One region of the Pseudoalteromonas sp. ECSMB14103 genome, then DNA from elsewhere that is predicted to be linked to it. Evidence: predicted binding sites of a transcription regulator. Region 1 holds the regulator's gene; each other region holds the start of a gene.
What was found. Region 1 encodes LexA, which represses DNA repair genes until DNA is damaged. Its sites were predicted from a motif close to TACTGTATNNNNATACAGTA; they were not measured.
Positions count from the first base shown of each region.

Region 2: a site for LexA is predicted at 2,809-2,828, ahead of RF53_RS04640 (SulA-like leucine-rich domain-containing protein). Genes of this name have one in related genera too.
Region 3: a site for LexA is predicted at 3,996-4,015, ahead of ruvC (crossover junction endodeoxyribonuclease RuvC). Genes of this name have one in related genera too.
Region 4: a site for LexA is predicted at 2,825-2,844, ahead of RF53_RS17380 (DNA topoisomerase III). Genes of this name have one in related genera too.

Region 1 covers NZ_JWGY01000013.1:25,765-31,729, reverse strand. The annotation lists gene ctaD (cytochrome c oxidase subunit I) at 1-1,007, opposite strand, end outside; gene coxB (cytochrome c oxidase subunit II) at 1,007-2,149, opposite strand; gene lexA (transcriptional repressor LexA) at 2,565-3,182, opposite strand; gene RF53_RS16935 (PaaI family thioesterase) at 3,359-3,802, shown strand; gene RF53_RS16930 (hypothetical protein) at 3,804-4,184, opposite strand; partial or broken gene RF53_RS16925 (hypothetical protein) at 4,431-4,901, shown strand; partial or broken gene RF53_RS16920 (endonuclease) at 4,903-5,352, shown strand; gene RF53_RS16915 (S41 family peptidase) at 5,499-5,965, shown strand, end outside.
Region 2 covers NZ_JWGY01000001.1:975,260-981,224, reverse strand. The annotation lists gene RF53_RS04655 (hypothetical protein) at 1-547, shown strand, start outside; gene RF53_RS04650 (NCS2 family permease) at 697-1,989, opposite strand; gene RF53_RS04645 (tetratricopeptide repeat protein) at 2,109-2,564, shown strand; gene RF53_RS04640 (SulA-like leucine-rich domain-containing protein) at 2,853-3,296, shown strand; gene RF53_RS04635 (YchJ family protein) at 3,326-3,805, shown strand; gene RF53_RS04630 (DUF6172 family protein) at 4,120-4,422, opposite strand; gene RF53_RS04625 (VC2046/SO_2500 family protein) at 4,618-5,145, opposite strand; tRNA gene RF53_RS04620 (tRNA-Tyr) at 5,258-5,342, shown strand; tRNA gene RF53_RS04615 (tRNA-Tyr) at 5,392-5,476, shown strand; gene RF53_RS04610 (M48 family metallopeptidase) at 5,523-5,965, opposite strand, start outside.
Region 3 covers NZ_JWGY01000007.1:171,549-177,513, forward strand. The annotation lists gene tolR (protein TolR) at 1-59, opposite strand, end outside; gene tolQ (protein TolQ) at 46-750, opposite strand; gene ruvB (Holliday junction branch migration DNA helicase RuvB) at 1,788-2,795, opposite strand; gene ruvA (Holliday junction branch migration protein RuvA) at 2,803-3,420, opposite strand; gene ruvC (crossover junction endodeoxyribonuclease RuvC) at 3,423-3,947, opposite strand; gene RF53_RS12935 (ABC transporter permease) at 4,077-5,965, opposite strand, start outside.
Region 4 covers NZ_JWGY01000014.1:1,373-7,337, reverse strand. The annotation lists gene ispA ((2E,6E)-farnesyl diphosphate synthase) at 1-467, opposite strand, end outside; gene RF53_RS17395 (exodeoxyribonuclease VII small subunit) at 470-712, opposite strand; gene pomA (flagellar motor protein PomA) at 1,007-1,774, shown strand; gene RF53_RS17385 (flagellar motor protein MotB) at 1,777-2,697, shown strand; gene RF53_RS17380 (DNA topoisomerase III) at 2,857-4,797, shown strand; gene RF53_RS17375 (M20 metallopeptidase family protein) at 4,820-5,965, opposite strand, start outside.

The DNA.
Region 1 (5,965 bases):
TTCACGCCGGTAGGTACCGATATCAGCATTGTGGAGTACATAAAAAATAGCTCTGCAGCTACCGGCATACCGGTGGTAAACATGTGATGCGCCCACACAATAAAGCTTAGTAATGCTATAGATGACGTGGCATAAACCATAGATGCATAGCCAAATAGCTTTTTACGCGAAAAAGTAGGCACTATGGTTGAAATGATACCAAACGCTGGCAAAATCATGATGTAAACTTCGGGGTGACCAAAAAACCAAAATATATGCTGGAACATCACCGGATCGCCACCGCCGGCAGCGTCAAAAAAGCTAGTCGCAAAATATTTATCGGTTAAAACCATGGTCACCGCCCCTGCCAAAACGGGCATAACAGCAATGAGTAAAAATGCCGTTATTAGCCATGTCCATACAAACAGGGGAAGTTTCATCCACGTCATGCCAGGTGCACGCAAATTAACTATAGTCACAACCACATTAATAGCACCCATAATTGAGCTAATACCCATTATGTGCACCGCAAATACAAACAAGGCAGTATTGTCGTTACTGTATGTGGTTGAAAGCGGAGCATAGAAGGTCCAGCCAAAAGCAGGACCTCCTCCAGGCATAAATAAAGAAGCAAGCAAAATTAAGAATGCGAAAGGTAAGATCCAAAAGCTCCAGTTATTCATTCTAGGTAATGCCATATCTGGCGCACCTATCATTAACGGTATCATCCAATTGGCTAATCCCGTAAAGGCAGGCATAACGGCGCCAAACACCATTATTAAACCGTGAACTGTAGTCATTTGATTAAAAAAGTGGGGATCGACCAACTGCAACCCTGGCTGAAATAATTCGGCCCTGATCACCATAGCCATGGCGCCACCAATTAAAAACATGGTCAACGAAAATATTAAATATAAACTGCCAATATCTTTATGATTTGTTGTATAAAGCCAGCGCTTAAAGCCTTTAGCTGGATGATGAGCATGATGCGCTTCATTGGCGTTTGGTTGTTCTGCTATGCTACTCATTAGTTAGCCTCCACGTCGGCATCAAGTGCTGCTTGAATCTCACTAGGCTGAATAACATCACCGGTATCGTTACCCCATGCATTTCGCTTGTAAGTAATAACCGCAGCCAATTGTTTTATAGATAACTGCTTGGCAAATGATTGCATTGCCGTACCTGGGCTCCCATGGATAAGTATGTCTATATGACCTTTGATATCGCCAAGTACAATTGGGCTGCCTTTTAGAGCCGGAAATACGCCCGGTAGCCCTAACCCTGTAGGTTGATGACATGCTGCACAACTTGCCATGTATACTTGAGCGCCCAGCTCCATTAGCTCTTCTTTAGGTAATGTTTGATCAAGTAAAGCGGCATCAGCTAAAGCTGCTTGTTGCTTAGCTTGTTTAGCATCGGCCAACCATACTTTAAAGTCAGCCTCAGATTTGGCCTCTACCACAACGGGCATAAACCCGTGATCCTTACCGCACAGCTCGGCACACTGACCCCGGTAAATGCCTTCTTCGTTTATGTTGGTCCATGTTTCGTTAATAAAGCCTGGGTTGGCGTCTTTTTTAACGGCAAAGTCTGGTACCCACCAAGAGTGGATAACATCATCTGAGGTCATTAAAAAACGAATTTTTTGATTAATTGGCAGTACGAGGGGTTTGTCTACCTCAAGTAAATAATTTGGGTTTTTATCAGCTAAATTAGTTATTTCATCCTGAGGAGTTGCAAGCATTGAGTAAAACTCTACATCTTCTCCCATATATTCATAATGCCATTTCCACTGTGAACCTGTAACTTTAATTGTTAAGTCGGCTTTACTGGCATCTTCCATAGCGATTAAGGTTTTTGTAGCTGGCACTGCCATTGCAATTAAAATAACAAATGGAATGGCGGTCCAAAGAATTTCTACTTTGGTGCTTTCGTGGAATTGAGCGGGAACCGCTCCTTTAGATTTGCGATGATGAATGAGTGCCCAAAGCATAATGGCAAACACTATTATCCCAATCACACAACATATAAAAAATATGGTCATGTGTAATTCGTAAACATTTTCACTTATATCTGTAACGCCCTTACGCATATTAAATTGGCTATTTGCCAAGGCTAACTGCGGAAAAACACACAATATAAGCCACAAGGTACAACTAAGTTTACCCATGTGACGACTCCTTTGATGCTGTTGCTAGTGCAAAGCGAAGAGGCATACGGCTTAAACGCCAATTCGTTATTTTTATTTTTTTATTAATGCCGTTTTATTTATAAAAATTGGCATTCACTGCGCTAGCAAAAGTTTATTGTGTGTGCTCAAAACTTAAAAGCGATGAGTATTGCCAGCGTCAGCTTATTAACAATTAGTTAATATTTAACCACCATGCAAGTTTTTTGTATTAAAAACAAACAATAAATATATAAAAAGTAGAGAGTTGACTTAGTTGAACATAGAAGAAAATGGCTCAAATCGAGAGGTGGTAAGGGCTAAGGATGAAATGAAAGAGTGTGAATAAAAAAAAAACAAAATTTTAAAAATAAAAAAAGCGCACCAAAAAAGTGCGCTTTTTATAAAATAAGAAAAACTACATCCAGTCCGCGTTACGAATTACACCCACTGCTAAGCCTTCAATGTTGAACGACTCAGTTTCAAGATCGACCTTAATTGGTGCAAACTCGTCATTTTCGGCATGAAGCAACACCTGACGACCCGCTTTTTCAATGCGTTTTACGGTTACATCGTCATCAACACGGGCAACCACAACTTGACCATTTTCAGCCACTTGTGTTTTATGCACAGCAAGTAAATCGCCATCCATAATGCCTATATCTTTCATACTCATACCATTTACGCGCAGTAAAAAGTCGGCAGCTGGTTTAAACATTAATGGGTCAATTTTACAGTGGCTTTCAACATGTTCTTGCGCCAAAATAGGTGAACCTGCCGCAACTCGGCCAATAAGCGGTAAACCTAATTGTTCTGGCTCCTCTTCTTCAACAAGTTGAATTCCACGGCTTGCGCCAGGTTTCATTTTAATCACCCCTTTTTTGGCAAGGGCTTTTAAATGTTCCTCAGCGGCATTTGCACTTTTAAACCCTAACGTTTGTGCTATTTCGGCACGTGTAGGCGGCATACCAGTGTCTTTAATAAACACTTTAATTAATTCGAGTATTTGAGCTTGGCGTTTAGTTAATGGGCGCATACAACTGGTTTTCCATACAGTACATTTAACTGTGAGTATATACAGTTAAATAAAAATCGCAAATTTAAATTATCCGTTCAAATAGCTAAATTACTTCCTTACGTGTACATTTTAGAGGCTTTATAAAATAGCCTATAAAAATAGTAACTTGCTACAATAAATTTAAAGGAATCTATATGAGTATTTGGCATCAACCCATTACATTAGCATTGTGTAAACAATTGGACGAAGGCATTAATGGCCAAGGGACGCTAATGAAAACCATGGGGATAGAAATAACAGAGATAGGCGACGATTACTTAGTAGCAACTATGCCTGCAATCCCTGCACACCATAACCCTATTGGCATGGTTCATGGCGGCGCAAACGTTGTACTCGCCGAAACCGTAGCGAGCTATGCTGCTAATTTTGTGGTTGATTTCACAAAGTTTTACTGTGTTGGGCAAGAAATAAGTGCAAGCCATTTAAAGGCTTCTCGCAATGGTACATTAACAGCAACAGCACGCGCATTTCATATTGGAAAACGAAGCTCTGTTTGGGAAATAAAAATCACAAACAGCCGCAACGAGCTGTGCTGCGTATCGAAAATGACCGCAGCCGTTGTTGAGCGAAAGACGTAAGTTATTTTTCGAGAGGGTAAATTGTTATTTCCATACCCGCGCCAATAGCAGATATACGCAGTAGTGTATCTGCATGTAAAGCTTGATTAAAACATTTTGGCGACGTGCCTGACTCAAACCCTATATCAAACGTTCTACGTGAGCAGCTTAACCATTGCTTTAATGCATTGCGTGAACATGACTCAATAAGCTCACATATATGGTTTATTGCTTTGTCTGGTGATTTTACATCGCCAGCTACCTCAATACGTGCTAATTGACGGTATTCGTCTTTGTCATAATGTAAAATCGTTGCGACTTTTTTTAGGTCGGCCACCAGCACACTAATATCTTGTTTTGACTCAAGCTCTAGATCTACATTTAAAAATTGAATTTCCGACATTGTCTCGTATTTATCCTCTAATGGTTACCATGCAAACTTTAACGCAGTTTTACCTTTATACCAAATCAACACCCTATAAATAGACGTTTTATATGGTAATACTCTTATTTTAGAGTGCGATTGCTACTTACAATTGGCGCTATTGTGCTGAAACGCTATTTTAATGCACTAGTGCGACATTTTGTCGCACTCACCTTGCTCAACCATCGCGTAAAATGTTTTGTAAAAATAATAAGATAAACACACATGAAAAAAATTTTTAAACCAGCACGTAAACTTCATAAATGGTTGGGCTATTTATTAGGAATACAAATACTAGCTTGGTTGCTTGGCGGTTTGGTTATGAGTGCTATTCCGCTTGAAAAAGTACATGGTAAACACTTAGCAACACGCACCCTGGCTAACCCCTTTAAAAGCAGCGATTACGTCGCATCAATTGATAATATTGTTTCACAAGTAACTAATCCGACTAAGATAACCTTTGCGCATTTTTTATCTACCCCACTTATAACTGTAACCAGTGAAGGCAACCCTCAAAGTTTTAATGGCATGACTGGGCAACCATTCAAAGCCCCCAACAAACAGCAAATAATTGCTAATGCACACGCGCATTTACTTATTGATGCTCAACCAGTAAGTACAACTTTATTAGGTTTAGGGCCAAGAGAAAGCGGTTATAAAAAAGATGTATGGAAAGTACAATTTAACGATACATTGTAATACATTTACCCGCTCAGGCAAAGTAAACAAGCGCGCTTTACGTATTGAATGGGAGCATATTGTATCGGCATGGGAGTTTGGGCATCAACTACAATGTTGGCAAAATGGTGGGCGGAAAAACTGTCGTAAAGTCAGCGAAAAATTTCGAAAAATGGAAGCTGATATAAATAACTTAGCCCCCGCAATTGGCGAAATAAATGCTGACCGCTCTAATTATCGTTTTGGCATGCTAGGTGGAGCCGCGACTCAATACGGCCAATGCGATGTAAAAGTAAACTTTAAGCAACGTGTTGTTGAGCCACCATTTTATGCCCGTAAAAAAATTGCCGACGCCTATGCTTACATGCAAAAAACCTATGGTTTAAAAATTTCAAAACAACAACAAAAACTTTTTAATGCGTGGCAAAAGCAAGACCTAGCACTAAAAAGCACTATACAAAAAATGTAATGATATTCCCGCTAATAAGCGAACTTAAAATACTGCTTTACCAATAAAAAATGACACAATTATTTACATAAAGAAAAAGCAAAACGTTGAATAAATAATCAGGTGTTGTAGTATTTTAAACAACTTATTTACAGGAAGTACCGAATATGTTTAAAAACAACACTCTATCGCTTGCAATTATTAGCGCGCTCTCAGTTTTTGCTTTAACAGGTTGTGGTGGAGGCGGAGGTAGCAACACTACACCAGCGCCTGTCACGCCACCTACAAGTAGCACACCGACATGGACTGCCGGTGTATTTGAACCTTCAGACGAACTCAAAAACTTTTGCGAAAACCCACGTACAGGTAACGACCCGTTTAATAATAATGAGCCTTACCCTGACCAAGCTGGTTCAGCCTTATACGAAAAACTATGGCTTCGCTCATGGAGCGACGAAACATACCTGTGGTATGACGAAATAGCCGATAACGACCCTGAATCGTTCGATACCGTCGCTGACTATTTTGCTCAACTAAAAACCGAAGAGCTAACCGATTCAGGCGCTAAAAAAGATAACTTTCATTTTTCAGAACCCTCTGAAGATTACTTCCAAGAAGCACAATCGGGCGTTAC
Region 2 (5,965 bases), on a different contig from region 1:
AATTGCCGAAGCACTCAAAACAATGGTTACGCATTCGCCAACCTCAAAAGCGCTAAAGAGCCGCTTAGAAGAAATGAAACAGCATCTCTCTAACCCGGTGCAAGGAACCAGTAGTGAGTCACTAGCATTACCAAGTAACGACAAACAGCTTGTTGCGCTAATTCAAGGGATTAAAAAATTACGTGTGATCCTACGTTCTGAACACACTAAGGGCCGTGTTAATAGCCAAGTATTTACAGGCGAAGACAAACTACTTGAGAAATTACAGCTTAAAATAAATATAGAAAGCCAAATTAAACGCGGTATTTCGGCACGTTCTGCGAGTATGGTTGGCTCTGCTAGACAATATTTTGAAAAAGCCTACGCAACGCTTAGTGCAGTGCCTTATTCAGACGAATATGTAAATGCTAAACGTCAAGAAGTGGAACGTTACTTAGAGGAAATTAGCGTCGAGCTAAAAGCATCTAACGCGAGCGCCCTAAAAAAGAAAAACGAGCAAGAACAAGACGATTTAGATGTGCTGTTTGCTCCAAAAAAGAAATGGTAACAGCAGCTTTCCACTGAATAATAAAAAAAGCCCATACTGTGTATGGGCTTTTTTAGCATTAAATTTTATAACCGAGAGTTTAGCTTCCCCAACAGGGATAAATCACATAACGTCGCTGGTAGTTATATATCAAAACAAAACTTTGTTATTTATGATAAAAACGCGAATTTAACAATAAATAACACGGTTAATATCCATACACTAATTGTTATTTCACTGCGTTTACCACAAAGCAACTTAACCGCCGTATATGAAATAAAGCCAAGCGCAATACCATGCGCAATTGAAAACGTAAGCGGCGTCATTAACAGCACAACGGCTACTGGAATAGCGTCTGTCATATCGTCCCAATCCACAAACTTTAGGTTTTGTAACATAAGTACAGCAACATATAAGATTGCGCCCGCTGTTGCATAAGCTGGTACCATATTAGCTAACGGTGCAAAGAACATCATTAGCAAAAAGCAGCAACCAACTACCACTGCAGTTAAACCTGTACGCCCACCAACAGATACACCCGCAACTGACTCTATATAAGATGTGGTTGTTGAGGTACCTAACATTGCACCTGCAATGGTAGCTGAGCTATCGGCACTGAGTGCACGTCCTAAGCGTGGCATGTTTCCTTTTTCATCTGCAAGACCAGCCTTTTGCGTTACAGCTACAAGAGTACCTGACGTGTCAAACAAATCGACAAACAAAAATGCAAAAATAACACTAAGCATTGAAAGTTCTAAAGCAGCAGCAAAATCCAACTGCATAAAAGTAGGTAAAATTGAAGGCGGTGCAGCAATAATTCCCTGGTATTCAACTAAACCTAAACCAAGTGAGATAGCAGTAACCAATAAAATACTGATCAACACTCCACTTTTAAAATCACGATATAACAATGCCGCAATAATAAAAAAGCTAAATATAGCCAGTAACGGTCCCGCAGATGTTATGTCACCCAACTGCACAAATGTAGCGGGGCTTGCCACAATAATGCCTGCATTTTTAAGTGCTATTAAGGCTAAAAATGCGCCAATGCCTGTCGCAATAGCCCGTTTTAAAACTAATGGAATGGCATTTATTATCCATTCTCTAACCTTAAATAAACTTAATAATAAAAATATACAACCCGACATAAATACTGCGCCCAACGCAGCTTCCCAGGTGTATCCCATACCTAATACAACGCCATACGTAAAGAAGGCGTTTAACCCCATGCCAGGTGCTAAAGCTAATGGGTAATTGGCCCATAACCCCATGATAAAACAACCTATTGCAGCAGCAATACAAGTAGCAACAAAAGCAGCACCTTGATCCATTCCCGCTTCTGCTAACATCGCAGGGTTCACGAATACAATGTAAACCATTGTGATAAAAGTAGTCATTCCGGCGATGCATTCTCGTCGAACCGTGGACCCATTTTCGTTAATTTTAAATAAAGCTTCTAACATAATGAACTTACAACAATAAAAAGTAGCGAGATTTTATCATAAAAAGTATATTTTTCAGGACATTTTACCTTGCGATATACTAAACTATTGAAGTAGTTAACTATACCGAATGACAGCATATGATAAAAACCACACCAACAGGTTATGATTTAGAACAACAATTAGACAATATTTTGTCTTTTGTGACACAACCAGGCGATACTAATTCGTCACCTGAAAATGATAGCTCTCAACAAAGTACGCTGAATAAGGCGCTATATTATTTAAAAAATAACCAGCCTGCTTTAGCTGCAAAGTGGATGCGTTTATCGGCAATGTCTGGTGATCACCGAGGGCAATTTTATTTAGGCTTGTTTTTTGTAAAAGGCCAAGGTGTTCCACAAAGTGTATTTCATGGAGTTGCTTGGCTTAGCTTATCGAGTAGCCAGGGTCATGAGCCAGCTACAGTTGCGCTTGCTGATTTAAGAAAATATATAGAAACAAAGCGTTTTAAGGATGCCCAATGTTATGCAGCCAGTTTATATGAACAAATTCATCAATTACAATATGCCCATTTAATCCCCCCTGCCCCTTAGTAAAAGCCCGAAACTTAGCTCGTAAAAGTACTGTATACAGTACAGAGCTATAATTTAAATTTATAAAAAACGTAAGCAAACCTTTTCAACCTGTATAAAAAACACTCACCCACTAACATTCCAATTTAAATAAAAGCGATAAATATCAACAATATAAACATTAAAATATATATCCTTAAAAATAGAATATAAATTTGTATAAAAAAATAGCAAAAAAACACTTGCGCCATAACACTGTATAAACTACTGTATACGCGTACTGTATATAAACCCAGTGAGCGAGATAATATGTTACAGCCAATAACCGTAAGAACAGTAAAAAGCTATCAACAAGACAAACTATCTGATTGTGTTAACGTGATTCAAATCGAAGATGATATATCGGCAACGTTTGAGCTGTTAAAGGTGCTACACCAGTACAATAGTTTAAATGCTTGGACTTTGTTAATCGCACCAGATCATGTTCCTAGTAAAGCTTTGCTTGATTCATGTTCAATAGACACAAGTAAACTATTAGTCATTAGGCAAAAACATTTAGTAAATCTAGAATATGTACTGCGTAGCGCACTGCATAATGGTAACTTTGCAGCGGTCATTACATGGACTGATATGTTAAACAATCAGTTATTGAGCAACTTATCGCTTAACTTAAGTAACACAAAAACAAAGTTATATTGTTTTACTAAAAATTCTGACGTACTTGATATACCTTACATACAGCAAGCTTGCTAAAATGATGTTTTAAATCTTATGTAACAATTATGAATTATTTAAATAACAACACTTGCTTTTGTGGAAACCAAAAAAATTACGAAGATTGCTGTGAACCACTGCTATTAGGTGATAAACAAGCAGAAACACCCGAGCAGTTAATGCGCTCTAGGTATACAGCTTACGTACAAAAAAATGCTAAATACGTATACCAAACATATGCAAGTGAAAAGCAAGCTGAAAACCCTGTAAATGAAATTAAAGAATTTGCGACCAGTTGTCGATTTGTAAGCTTATCTGTTATTGAAACAAACAGCGATGAAAATAAAGGGGTCGTTGAGTTTAAAGCTACCTATTTTTATCAAAACCTATATTGTGTGTTACATGAGCGCTCTCAATTTATAAGAGAGCAACACCAGTGGCGATATCTCGATGGTATTATATTTCCGGTCGCTGATATAAAAGTTGGCAGGAATGATGATTGCCCTTGTGGCAGCGCAAAAAAATACAAAAAATGCCATAGCGCGTAATCCCCTCTTTTTAAGTGAAGTACATTATTTACTTCACTCCGTTGCTAATTAAATACTCACATTTAATACGTAGCTTCGGAAATTTATTAAACACAACTTCCTCTATAACTTTTAGGTTTAGTACTACCCCTATTAATGAAGTGGTTAATATTGAGGGAAAAGGTAGTGTTAATAACAATTCAACAGTTAAAGCCCTAAAACGATGTAAAATACTTTGAGCGAGCTCAAAAGAAAAAAGCTTGAAGGTAATCTATAGGCATAAAAAATGGGCCAATGGCCCATTTAAATAATTTGATATGCACAAACGCTAATTATTACTCGTCGTTATCAAGGTCTAGCTGTTGACGCTGTGCAGGTTTTGCCAATATTTCTAAGTAAAAAGACATCAATTCTTGCTTTTCAATATCGCTAATACAGTTGCTGATTTCAGCTACATGAACCACTTGCGCATCTTCAACCGTTTTACCAAACTTACAGTCAAATGCCCAATAATCTGCATCTTCTGGTAGAGTTTTGTTGCGCTCTCTTTTCAAATATTTTTTCACTTCATGCTTTGCAGCATCAACCATACGAGGGTATTTGATTTTCTCGTGATTTAGCGTGAATGTTTTCTTCATTACGTTCCTAATTACCTTGGTTTAATGATAACGGCATTCATGTCATACCATTTGTAGCCATTATAGCAATTGCATTTAATTTTTGGATGCTTTTTTTACATTAAATCAATTTTTAGTCAATTCGGATTTGGTGCAGTCGTAAAATTTAATCAGTGATGGGTAGTGTAACTAGACACTATTTGATGAAATCATAAATTATGCCATCGTCAAATGTAATGGTTCACGCTGATTTACGTCTGTTAGAACGTCATAAAAGCCTGCGACATCCATTTTAGGATTATCTATTTCTATTTCGTCTTTTTGTAAACGCCTGCGCACAGCAAGTTCACAATTATCTATAATGGGTAGGGGTATGTGGTTTACATCATCTCTAATCGAAAAGGGCTCAGGGTTTAAACACTGATTTAGCTTTATATCGGCCATGCCTTTATTCTCACCAACCGAAGACAAACGCTGTGCATTAAACTGCCCAATTAGCATATTAAATTCACTGGGTGCTAATGGCTGCTTTGGTCCTGCTCCTAATTGCTCTCTTAACTGCGCTTCTTGAGTTGTGTTATCTTCAATTTCACTTTTAGGTAAATGAAATTGACTAAAATCTAAAGCATCTTGTGAAAGCATTGCTAACAGCAATGAAAATTCACCACGGCGGTCTGCATGTACACTTTGGTTTAACCGAGTACTTAATTGCTGCTCTGTGATTAACAAATCATCGATTTGCATAGACTTTAGCCGATTGGAATGAGTAATGAATATTTATCGGCTTTATTTAAATTTTCTTTAGCTTTTTTCTTTACTTAAAGGCACATTTTGCTATTATCAGCGCCGTTGCATTGGAGGGGTTCCCGAGCGGCCAAAGGGATCAGACTGTAAATCTGACGGCTCAGCCTTCGCTGGTTCGAATCCAGCTCCCTCCACCACTTTTCTTACCGCTAAGTTAAGTGGGGCCAAATGTAACAAAAATAGTGTGGAGGGGTTCCCGAGCGGCCAAAGGGATCAGACTGTAAATCTGACGGCTCAGCCTTCGCTGGTTCGAATCCAGCTCCCTCCACCACTTCTTCTATATTCCTATATTCCTATATTCCTATATTCAAATTAGCTTAAAACACCCACTGTAAACTTGTTCCGTTTGCTTTTAGCCAATCTGATGCAATTTTATGATCAGGAAAAAATGCCTCTACTCTAGCCCAAAAGTGCTTACTGTGGTTTAAATACTGCAAATGAGAAAGTTCATGCACAATTACATAATCAATCACGGCATGAGGAGCCCCTATTAGGTGTAAATTAAAAGTTAGTTCTCGCCTGCTGTTGCAACTCCCCCAACGGCGCTTATATATGGCAATACTTAATTTTTGAGGCAATTCTTCTTTCATTATTTTGCAATAATAGTTAATACGCATTTCAATATACGCCGCCAACTTCTCTTCTAAATACTGTTTAATCAAGCTTTCGTATTTACCATTGTAATTTTTTACTCTAGTAGAGTGTGTTACTAACAAAACATTATTGTGCTCTTGAATATCAGATAATGAGCTTTCTAAAA
Region 3 (5,965 bases), on a different contig from region 1:
TCGATATAAGGTACTACATTAATTTCTGCTACTGGGCGGCGCTTTTTACGATGATACATTCGCTTGTGCCTCTATTTGTGTAGCTGCTTGACGGTGTAAAATATTAGCAAACTCTTCCATAAAGTTGATGTAGTGAGATTCAAGCTTTTCAACACTGTTTGAAAAACGGTTATAAGCAATTACGGCAGGAATTGCAGCAAATAAGCCCATTGCCGTAGCAATTAGAGCCTCAGCTATGCCCGGAGCAACCATTTGTAATGTGGCTTGTTTTACTTCACCCAATGCAATAAAGGCATTCATAATACCCCACACAGTGCCAAATAAACCGATGTAAGGACTTATAGAACCGACCGTTGCTAAGAACGATAGGCTTTTTTCAATTTTTTCTATTTCACGTGACAACGCTACACGCATTGAACGATGCGTACCTTCCATTACTATACTTGCGCCTTGAAATGTATTTTTTTTATGACGCGCAAATTCTTTAAAGCCTGCTGTAAATAACGCCTCAATACCATGAGATTGAGCACTACGAGATGAAATTTCGTTATAAAGCTTACTTAAATCAATGCCTGACCAAAACTTTTGCTCAAACTTTTTAGCATTCGAAAGCGCATCAGAGATTGCTTTTTTACGTTGAAAAATAATAGCCCACGACATAACCGACATGGCAACTAGCCCTAACATTACTAATTGTACAAGCAAACTGGCTTCTAAAATTAGATCCAAAAAATTAAGCCCTGATCCCACATTAAACTCCTAAATAGTATCAAAATACGTCAATTGTAATGATTTGTGCAATTATGACCGCAACTAAGGTCAATTAGTTGCATCTAGTGTATCGAGTCCATTTCAAACTAACAACGATATTGCTATGAATAGCCAACAAAAAACGTTAAAAATCGGCTATGTTGTTTATTTTTTACGCCTGGTTATATAAATTTTTATTCAAACAAAATAAAAACTCAGGTTCAGCTGCGTAATTATATAAATAAACATCATAAAACACGCCATTTATTCAAAATTAATGCATAAACACGCAAAACCACGTTAACGTTACCTACCAGAATACTAAAACTAATACCGAACAATTATACAAAAATATACTTAAGTACTATTTTTCATTAACTTATAAAATATATGGTTATTTAACGAACAATTTACAAACTACAACAAAACTAAATACATTAGTTTTTTTTATCTGAAAAAACAAATTTTCTAGTTTGAACAATTTTTAGATATTCCGTATTATTCTTCCATACCGAGCTAGCGCATTAAATGAAACTGTTTCATTATGTCCTGTTCTTAGTAATATGATTTTAAGTCGTATTACATTGTTTTACTCTATTTGCATAAAACCTAACAGTGTAAAACATGGTTCCCCCAGATTACTTCCTTTAACTTGTTGTTAGCCCGCATTATTTGCGGGCTTTTTTTTACCTGAAATTTGGCCTACACCAAAATATACGGATTCATTTAATATTGTTTATTGAGCCAGAAATTTTGGACTAAACCTAAACAGTCATAGTCAGCACTGACTAAGTTGAATTTTATGAAAGGCACAATAGCCACACACGCCTTAACGCCCTGTGAATTGTTGGTTAACCTGAACGCTGGATAATAAATCTATCTCAAACAGCTATTGTCAGCGCAAACTACGTTGAATTTACTTGCAATAGGCTAGTTAATGATAAAGAAAATAACTTTTCGTAGATAAAATACGTTATAAAAGAAAGTGCCCTTGCTAAAGCTAATTTTTAGCAAGGGTTTAGGAAAGGTGTTTATAATTAGTCTTTTTTAGGTAACAAGCCAAAATGATGGTACGCATTGTCAGACACAATACGGCCGCGCGGCGTTCGCTGAATAAACCCTTGTTGAATTAAAAACGGCTCAATAACATCTTCTATTGTTTCACGCTCTTCACCAATGGCAGCGGCTAAATTATCGAGCCCTACAGGACCACCCATGAATTTTTCAATGATGGCTAATAAGTATTTACGATCCATATAATCAAAACCGCTTTTATCTACGTCAATCATGTCGAGTGCTTGCTGCGCGACGTCTGCATTTACAGTGCCATCAGATTTAACCTGAGTATAATCTCGCACACGGCGCAATAAACGATTAGCAATACGCGGCGTACCCCGTGATCGTTTAGCTATTTCACTAGCGCCATCGTCACACATTTCTAAATCAAGATAATGAGCTGAGCGGCCCACTATATGCGATAAATCCTCTACTGAATAAAACTCTAAACGCTGCACTATGCCAAAGCGGTCACGCAGTGGCGATGTGAGTGAGCCTGCACGTGTTGTAGCACCTATTAACGTAAATGGCGGCAAATCCAGTTTAATAGAACGTGCAGCAGGGCCTTCTCCTATCATTATGTCAAGCTGATAGTCTTCCATTGCAGGGTAAAGTATTTCTTCAACCTGTGGGCTTAACCTGTGGATCTCGTCGATAAACAGTACATCGCCTTCTTCAAGGTTTGTAAGAAGTGCCGCTAAATCGCCTGCTTTTTCAAGTACAGGTCCTGAGGTGGTTTTAATATTTACGTTTAATTCGTTTGCTACAATATTCGCCAGCGTGGTTTTTCCTAAACCTGGCGGACCAAATATTAATAAATGATCAAGCGCTTCATCGCGGCTGCGTGCAGCTTCAATAAATATTTCCATTTGCTGCTTAACATGCGGTTGACCTCGGTAATCAGCCAACAGTTTTGGCCTAATTGCTCGGTCAATCGAGTCTTCATTTGTTTTTTCAGTCGCGTCAATTAAGCGATCCGCTTCAATCATGGGTTACTCACAACATCGATTTTAAAGATTCTTTTATAAGAACCTCAGTAGACATATCCGGTTTACTCACCGATTTTACTGCTTTTTGTGCCTGTGGCAATTTATACCCTAATGCAACAAGTGCAGAAACGGCATCATCCGCTGCATTATTAGCAACTAATGCATCGCTGTGAGGCTCTATCACTGCGCTATCACTAAATGGTGTAAATAAATCATTACCCCAATCTTTTAGACGGTCTTTCATCTCAAGCACTAAACGTTCAGCTGTTTTTTTACCCACACCCGGTAATTTAACCAGCGATGTAGCATCTTCATTATTTACACAGCTAACAAACTGTTGCGCCGACATTCCCGATAAAATAGCGAGCCCGAGTTTTGGCCCTACCCCATTAGCTTTTAAAAGCTCTCTAAATAATGCGCGCTCTGTTTTATTATTAAAACCAAACAGTAATTGCGCATCTTCACGCACTACAAAATGAGTATAAACAATCGTGTTTTCACCCACTTTTGGTAAGTCGTAAAAACAGGTCATTGGCATTTGTACTTCATAACCCACGCCGCTTACTTCAAGTAAAATTTCGGGGGGTTGTTTTTCAACTAAAATACCATTTAAGCGGCCTATCATTGTTATTTCCTTAAGCGTCCTCTAACGGTTTTGCTTGCGCTGCCCGCTAGTTTAATTAAATTTTGTTCTGAATGAGCATGGCAAATTGCTATTGCTAATGCATCTGCTGCATCGGCTTGAGGCGTACCTGGTAATTTTAGAATATTTTTTACCATATGCTGGACTTGGCTTTTGTCTGCACCACCGTTGCCTACTACAGCTTGTTTAATTTGCCTTGCCGAATACTCAAACACTGGCAAATCAGCCATTGCAGCACCCACAATGGCAGCACCACGCGCTTGGCCAAGTTTTAATGCAGAATCGGGATTATGAGCCATAAATACTTTTTCTATAGCAAACGTTTCAGGCGAAAACTGCTCAACAAGTTGAGTGATGCCCTGGTAAATCATTTTAAGACGTACCGGAAAAGGATGATCGGCTAATTTTATACAACCACTGCCTAAATAAGTAAATTTAGCACCTTGGTGAGCAACTACACCGTAACCAGTCAAACGCGATCCTGGGTCGATCCCTAAAATAATGGCCAAATCACATTCTCGTTGTTTTTATTGTAAATTAGGCTAATAATGCCAGAGTACTGTATAAAATACCAGTACCAAGCAAAAACAAAAATGCTCGCTTAAATAGCGAGCATTTTAAACGCAATAATAGTTAGTTTACCCTAAAGCGCGAACTAACCCTTGGGTGTTTTGTTTAAGGGTACGGGCAATCATTAAATAACCCAACCCGGCTACAAATAAACCACCAGCAAGCGGGCCTATAATCCATATGTGTGGATGAAGCTTGCCCGTAAGTTCAAACATTTGTTGCTGCACAATCAAAAGCGCTAAGTCGCTAAAAAATGCAGCAACTAAACCGGCTAACCCACCCAATAATAAAAACTCGTACAAGGTCGCATTTTTAATTAAACGGCTTTTAGCACCTAATGTTCTTAAAATTACAATTTCTTGCATGCGTTCACCTAAGCTCGCTTGCACTTGCGAAATGAGTACTAATGCACCGCACAAAACAACAATGGCAAGTACAAAACCAATAGCAAGTGAGACTTGCGATATTGTGGTTTGTATTTGCTTTACAAAGTTGTCTACATCGATTGCAGTAATGGTTGGATAGGTGCGCAACAGTTGGCTAAAGTCGCGCTTTTGCTCAGGTTCTATCCTAACCGACGAAATATAAGTCGCCGGAAAGTCTTTAAGTACATCTGGGCTGAGTATAATAAAGAAGTTGGGTTTAAGCGTTGCCCAGTTAACTGTGCGAACGCTGGTAATTTTAGCATCGAACGACTGCGCGCCAATTAAAAAGGTAAGTGTGTCGCCAATTTCAACATCAAGGCGCTCTAACATCGACTCTTCAACTGATGCCTCGGCCACTGCGTTTTCACCAAACCATTCACCTTGAATTATCTCGTTTTGAGCCGGTACATCTTTAAGCCACGTTAAGTTTAGCTCACGGCCAATACCCGAACGCGCTTCTTCATCTTTTTTCTCATTGTCTTGAAGAGATACTTCACGTGCAACCAACTCACCATTTACCGCGTTAACACGCCCTCGAATCGTTGGGTAGAAGTCAGACACTAAAATGTCTTTCTCAGCAAGGTAATTATTGATTGGTTCAAGGTCGTTTTGCGTAATATTAACTAAAAATGCATTGGGCGCATCGCTTGGTAATTGCGACTGCCAATCAGCAATCATGTCATTTTTAAGCACAACTAAAAACAGAAGCAGTTTAATGGCGAGCGAAAAACTAATAAGTTGAACTGCATTTACATTGGCACGCTTTTGAATCGACGCAATAGCCAATGACCAACTATTACCTGGTTTTAAACCCAGTTTTCGGCCACCGCCAAATATAAGTTTAGATATTAAAAACAACACGCCAATTAAAGTTAGTGTGGTTATAAATAATATTAGCGTTATTTTTATATTGTTACTAAATAACCACATTAACAAAAACACGGTCAATGCACTCATACCCAAGTGCATGCGGCTCACCGCTAGTTTGTCACCTAAATTACGACGCAGTACCCTAAGCGGCGGAATATCGAACAAATCAAATAACGGTTTAATAGAAAACATAACGGCGCAAATTACACCCGTACTAATTGCTACAAGCCAAGGCTTAAATCCACCCATGGGCAATTCGCTTCCCATACTTTTTGAAAGGTATCCGGTGGCTATTTCTTGCAAGCCGTAACCAATCAATAAACCTATACTCACAGCCATTGCACATACAAGCAATAAGTGAAGCATGTAAATTTTGCGGATCATTGAGCGACTGCCGCCTAATGTTTTCATCATCGCAACTGGGTCATATTGGCGCTCGCAGTATCGTTTGGCTGATACAGCAATCGCTACTGCAGCCAAAATAATACCTAGTAAACCCGCTAACAATAAAAAACTCTCTGCTCGGTTTAAACTGTTTGAAATTGGTGATTGACGGTCTTTAACACCGTACCATTGTTGGTTTTCTTTCATTTGTGGCTTTAACCAGTCATAAAAGCTGTTTATGTCGTCTTCACTACCGGCATAGAGCTGACGATAAAAAA
Region 4 (5,965 bases), on a different contig from region 1:
CCTGCCACCATCCCTTCAATACCTGATGCATGTGCAAGTGCAGCAATCATTTTTACTTGTGATTGCGCTGAGCAATTAAAGTTATGTGTGGCTATAAGTTCAAAGGCGAGAGTTTGTAATGCATCACCCGCTAAAATGGCTTGCGCTTCGCCATACACAATATGGCAAGTGGGGTAGCCGCGGCGTAAATCGTCATCATCCATAGCTGGTAGGTCGTCATGTACTAATGAATAACTATGAATGCATTCTATGGCTGCAGCCAAAACGTCTAAGTCACTTTTTTTAGCGCCTAGCATTTCACCAACAGCGTACACCAAAAAAGGGCGCAGCCTTTTTCCACCATTAAATAAGCTGTAATGAGTGGCTTCTTTTATTGTTTTATCGCTATCGAGCGGTTGTTCAAAGTAGCTATTGAGTGTAGTAGCTACATCTATCTGAGCACGTTCAATATAGTCTTTTATGCTCACAACTATTCCATATCATTATTAAAGTTTGTAAGTGCTGACTTTTCGCTATTACCCATTAAAATAGATACTTTTTGTTCTGCTTGCTGTAGTTTTTCAGATGACGCACCAGCGAGTGCAATACCACGCTCGAACTGCTTTAATGATTGTTCAAGCGATAAATCACCTTGTTCCATTTCACTAACAATTGTTGATAATTCTTCTAGTGCTTTTTCGAAACTTAAGTTTTCAGGTTTTTTAGTCGCCATCTTTATTTCAGCTTACATGATAAATTTAGGAGCCAATTTTAGGGGGAATGCTAAACTAGGTCAAAGGATGATATGAGTTTTTTACATTTAGCACGATTAATCGCGTGTTAATCAGTGTTATTAGTCAGGAAAACTCGATAATTAGGCAGAGCGTCTAACTTGATATAAAATAATAAATATAACTTTTATGTTTATTTTCAAAAATGACTTAAGCAATTCAGTATGTTGCCGATAAGCAGTTAATAATAAAAAGTTTATGATAAGGCATTTAAACATGAAATCTCTGGAGGAAATGTGGATTTAGCAACCATAATAGGGATCCTAGGCGCAATAGGCTTAATTGTCATGTCTATGTTTATGAGTAGTAGCGGTGAAATGGGCATGTTTGCCGATGCGCCTTCAAGTGTAATTGTATTTGGTGGCTCGCTGTTTATTGTTTTATCAAACTTCACTATGTCTCAGTTTTTAGGGATAGGTAAGGTGGTTGGTAAGGCATTCATGTTTAAAATTGAGTCGCCTGAAGAGTTAATAGAAAAAGCAGTAGAGCTTGCGGACTCTGCTCGTAAAGGTGGCTTTTTAGCGCTCGAAGAAGCTGAAATCCCAAACCCATTTATGCGTAAAGGCGTTGACATGCTTGTTGACGGTCATGACGCAGATGTTGTGCGCGCTACACTCCAAAAAGATATTTCCCTAACCACGACCCGTCATGAACTAGGTGCTGGCTTATTTAAAGCACTTGCCGACATAGCTCCCGCAATGGGAATGATTGGTACATTGATAGGCCTCGTTGCCATGTTATCAAACATGGACGACCCCAAAGCTATTGGACCTGCAATGGCCGTGGCACTATTGACCACTCTATATGGTGCATTTTTGGCGAATGTAGTAGCAATTCCGATTCAGGTAAAACTAGAGCTGCGTAAAGACGAAGAAGCGATGAATCAACGTTTGATTCTTGATGCTATTTTAGGAATTCAAGATGGTCAAAACCCCAAAGTTATTGAAGGTATTTTGAAAAACTACTTGGCTGAGTCTAAGCGTAAAGTTGATACCGAGGAGTAACCATGTCTGATGAAGAGTGCAAATGCCCACCACCGGGTTTGCCTGCTTGGATGGGTACATTTGCTGATTTAATGTCGCTATTGATGTGCTTTTTTGTACTCTTATTGGCATTCTCAGAAATGGATGTACTTAAATTCAAGCAAATTGCAGGTTCTATGAAGTTTGCTTTTGGTGTGCAAAATAAAATCGAAGTTAAAGATATCCCAAAAGGGACATCGGTTATCGCTATGGAATTTACCCCAGGTAAGCCAGAGCCTACACCCATTGAAACTATTCAACAGCAAACCGTTGAAATGACACAACAAATGCTAGAATTTCAGGCTGGTGATGAAAGTTCAGCGGGCGGCAGGCAAGAACAGCGAGGCGATAAACGTGGTGGTGAATCTAGAAGTACCTCACAAGAGCAATCATCAGAGCAAGCAATATCCGCTGCAGATCAAGAGCAAACAAATGAGCTAGTTAAAAAAATAGCGCAGCAGTTAGAAAGGCAAATAATAGATGGTGCAATAGAACTTGAATCATTAGGTCAGCAAATTATTATTCGTATTAGAGAAAATGGCTCGTTTCCTTCGGGCAGTGCTTTTTTACAACCTAAGTTTAAACCGATTATCCAAGACATTGGCGAACTTTTAAAAGACGTACCAGGTGAAATTACAGTATCAGGGCATACAGATGATTTTCAGGTATCAAATGAGTTATACGTAAATAACTGGGATTTGTCGTCTAAGCGTGCAGTGGCTGTTGCTAGCGAATTGCAAACAGTTCAAGGGTTTGATAAAACACGAATGATGGTTGTAGGGCGGGCTGAAACTCGGCCGCTTGTGCCTAACGAGACAAATGAAGACCGGCGCAGGAATCGCCGAGTTGAAATATCTATATTACAAGGTAAAGCAAAAGAGTCTGACCCTATTGATGTGAGGTAATTCTCAAATTATAAAGCTGGGCTTAATTAGTAGCCCAGCTTTGAGTTTTACAAATTATTACCAGTCTCTATTTATTGAACCGACAATAAATCAAAAACTCCCCCTCTTTAAAATAGTTATGCTAAAATACTGTTTATATAACCAGTTGTAGGCCGGCGCATGAAACTCTACATCGCAGAAAAACCATCACTTGGACGTGCAATTGCAGATGCGCTCCCAAAACCACATAAAAAACACGACGGTTACATTGAAGTCGCAAATGGTGATTGTGTCTCGTGGTGTATTGGCCATTTGTTAGAACAAGCTGAACCTGATGATTACGATGAACGCTATAAAAAATGGCAATTAGAACATCTCCCTATAGTACCTGAGCAATGGCAGTTAAAAGCTAAACCTAAAACTCGTAAGCAATTAACTATTTTAAAAAAGCTAATCAAACAGGCATCAACGTTAGTTCATGCTGGCGATCCCGACCGTGAAGGGCAGTTACTTGTAGATGAAGTGATAGAACAAGCCAAAATAAGCAAAGCTAAAAAGCAAGGTATTCAGCGTCTACTTATAAGCGATTTAAACTTAGCTGCAGTTAAAAAAGCGCTTGGTAGTATGCACTCTAATCGGGAATTTATTTCACTAAGTGTATCAGCACTTGCACGTTCACGAGCTGATTGGCTTTTTGGTATGAACCTCACTCGGGCTTATACTTTAGCGGGACAAAAAGCAGGGTTTGGTAATGTACTATCAGTTGGGCGCGTACAAACGCCAATTTTGGGCTTAGTGGTAAATCGTGACACAGAAATAGCTAATTTTATATCAAAACCATTTTATGAGGTGCTAGCTAGTTTAGTTACTCCTGAGAAGCAGGTATTTAAAGCAAAGTGGGTACCGAGTAAAGCTTGCGAACCTTATCAAGATGAAGAGGGGCGAGTGCTAAATAAAGCATTGGCCGAAAACGTGGCTTCGCGTATCACTAATCAAACAGGAGAGGTGACATCGCTTGAACAAAAACAAAAAAAGCAAAGTGCACCTCTACCTTATAATCTATCAGCACTGCAAATAGATGCAGCAAAGGCATTTGGTATGGCTGCCCAACAGGTGCTTGATATTTGCCAAACACTTTATGAGCGCCATAAATTAATTACTTATCCTCGCTCAGATAATCGATATTTGCCTAAAGAACATCATTTAGATGCACCTTCAATTTTAAAAGCAATTGCAACTAATGACGGTCAAAAAGTGGAGTTAGTAAATGGTGCAAATACTAAGCAGCGCAGTAAGTGCTTTAATGACTCAAAAGTAGCTGCGCATCACGCTATAGTACCTACGGCAAAGCAATTAAAGTCAGCTAGCTTAGCCAAGGATGAAGCAAAAGTGTATCAGCTTATTTGTAGGCACTATTTGATCCAGTTTTACCCAGACTATATTTATAACGAAACTAAAGCAGAGGTGACAATTGCTGGTGGGTTATTTAAAGCCAACGCTAAACAAGAAGTCAGTTTGGGGTTTAAGGTATTAATGGGTAAATCAGAATTAAAAGAAGAGGCTACTTTACCTTACCTTGAAAAAGGGATGGACCTGGTATGTACACAAGGTGATGTAGTAGAAAAGCTTACTTCACCTCCCGCTCATTTTACTGATGCAACTTTACTAGGTGCTATGACGGGGATTAGCCGTTATGTAAAAGATCCACATATCAAAAAAATATTAAAAGATACTGATGGTTTAGGTACAGAGGCTACTCGTGCAGGCATTATAGAGTTGCTATTTAAACGGCGTTTTTTAAAGCGTGAAGGCAAAACAATCAAAGCCACCGAAACAGGCCTTGCATTAATTAGTGTTTTGCCTGAAGGCTTAGCAAGTCCTGACTTAACAGCAAAGTGGGAGGCGAGTTTAGGCAGCATTGCTCAACAAGCAATGAGCTACCAACAATTTTTACAACCGCTGCTGGTGGAGCTTGAAGGCTTTGTAATGCAAGCAGCTAATTGCGATAGCCATGTATTTTCAAAACTGCCCCAAACACCGCCTAAAAATCGTTTTGCCAAGCGCAGTAAAAAAGCACCATTTAAAAAATCTAATTATAAAAAGAGCTCAACAAAAGTTTAATGGCTGAGCCCTTAAGTGGGATTTATTTTGTATTAAATAATGCAACTGCCGCATTACTCATGGCTTTTATACCAGTAGGTAAAGCTACTTTGTAATCTGGTGCAAATTTACTTGAGTGCAATGAAGGAAGTGTTTCGTTATTTTTCATCGCTTTTGCATATTGTTGTTGGTTAACTCCGCCTAACCAAAATAATGTAATTGGGATATTTTCGTCGGTACGGCCATAAAGACCAAAGTCTTCACCTGCCATTACGGCTTGGGTTTCAAGTACGTTTGTGTCGCCTATCGCATTTTTAATAGCACTTCGCACTATATTAGTCTGCGAAGGATTATTATAAGTAGATGGAATTGATTCATCCTCATGGACTATAACAGCAGGGTAATCACTTTCATCAAGCCCAGCGCTTTGCGCAATACCTGCGGTTATGCGTTTTATTGCAGCTATTTGCGCATTGCGTACATCTGGGTTGTAACTACGCAGTGTAAGTTGCAGTTTCACTTCATCAGAAATAACATTATGTTTAGAGCCGCCATGTATAGAACCGACTGTTATAACAGATGGTTCTAAAGGTGAAAGTTCGCGACTTGTAATCGTTTGTAAAGCAAGTACTGTGCGCGCAGCAATAACTACCGGGTCAATAGTGGTATGAGGGTACGCGCCATGGCCACCTTTACCTTTTATATTAATATCAACAGAATCCACACTTGCCATGGTATATTCATTTTTCATAGTTACTTTACCAGCAGGGACACTGGCACTAACATGCAATGCAATAACGTGGTCGGGCTTTGCGTATTTACTAAATAAACCTTCATTTAACATCGCTTTAGCTCCACCTCCAACCTCTTCTGCAGGTTGTGCAACCATCATTAATGTACCTTTCCATTTATTTTTATGAGTAATGAGTTGCTCGGCAGTGCCTATAAATGAGCTCATATGAATATCATGGCCACAGCCATGCATAACACCAACTTTTGCACCATGCTCGTCAACAACTTTTACAGTTGAAGCGTAGGGTTTACCTGTTTGCTCGGTAATAGGTAAACCGTCCGTATCAGTGCGTATCATAACTGTTGGGCCATTGCCATTTTTAAAAATACCAACAACACCATACCCACCTACATTATCTGTAACCTCGAATCCAAGCATATTAAGTTGGTTAGCTAT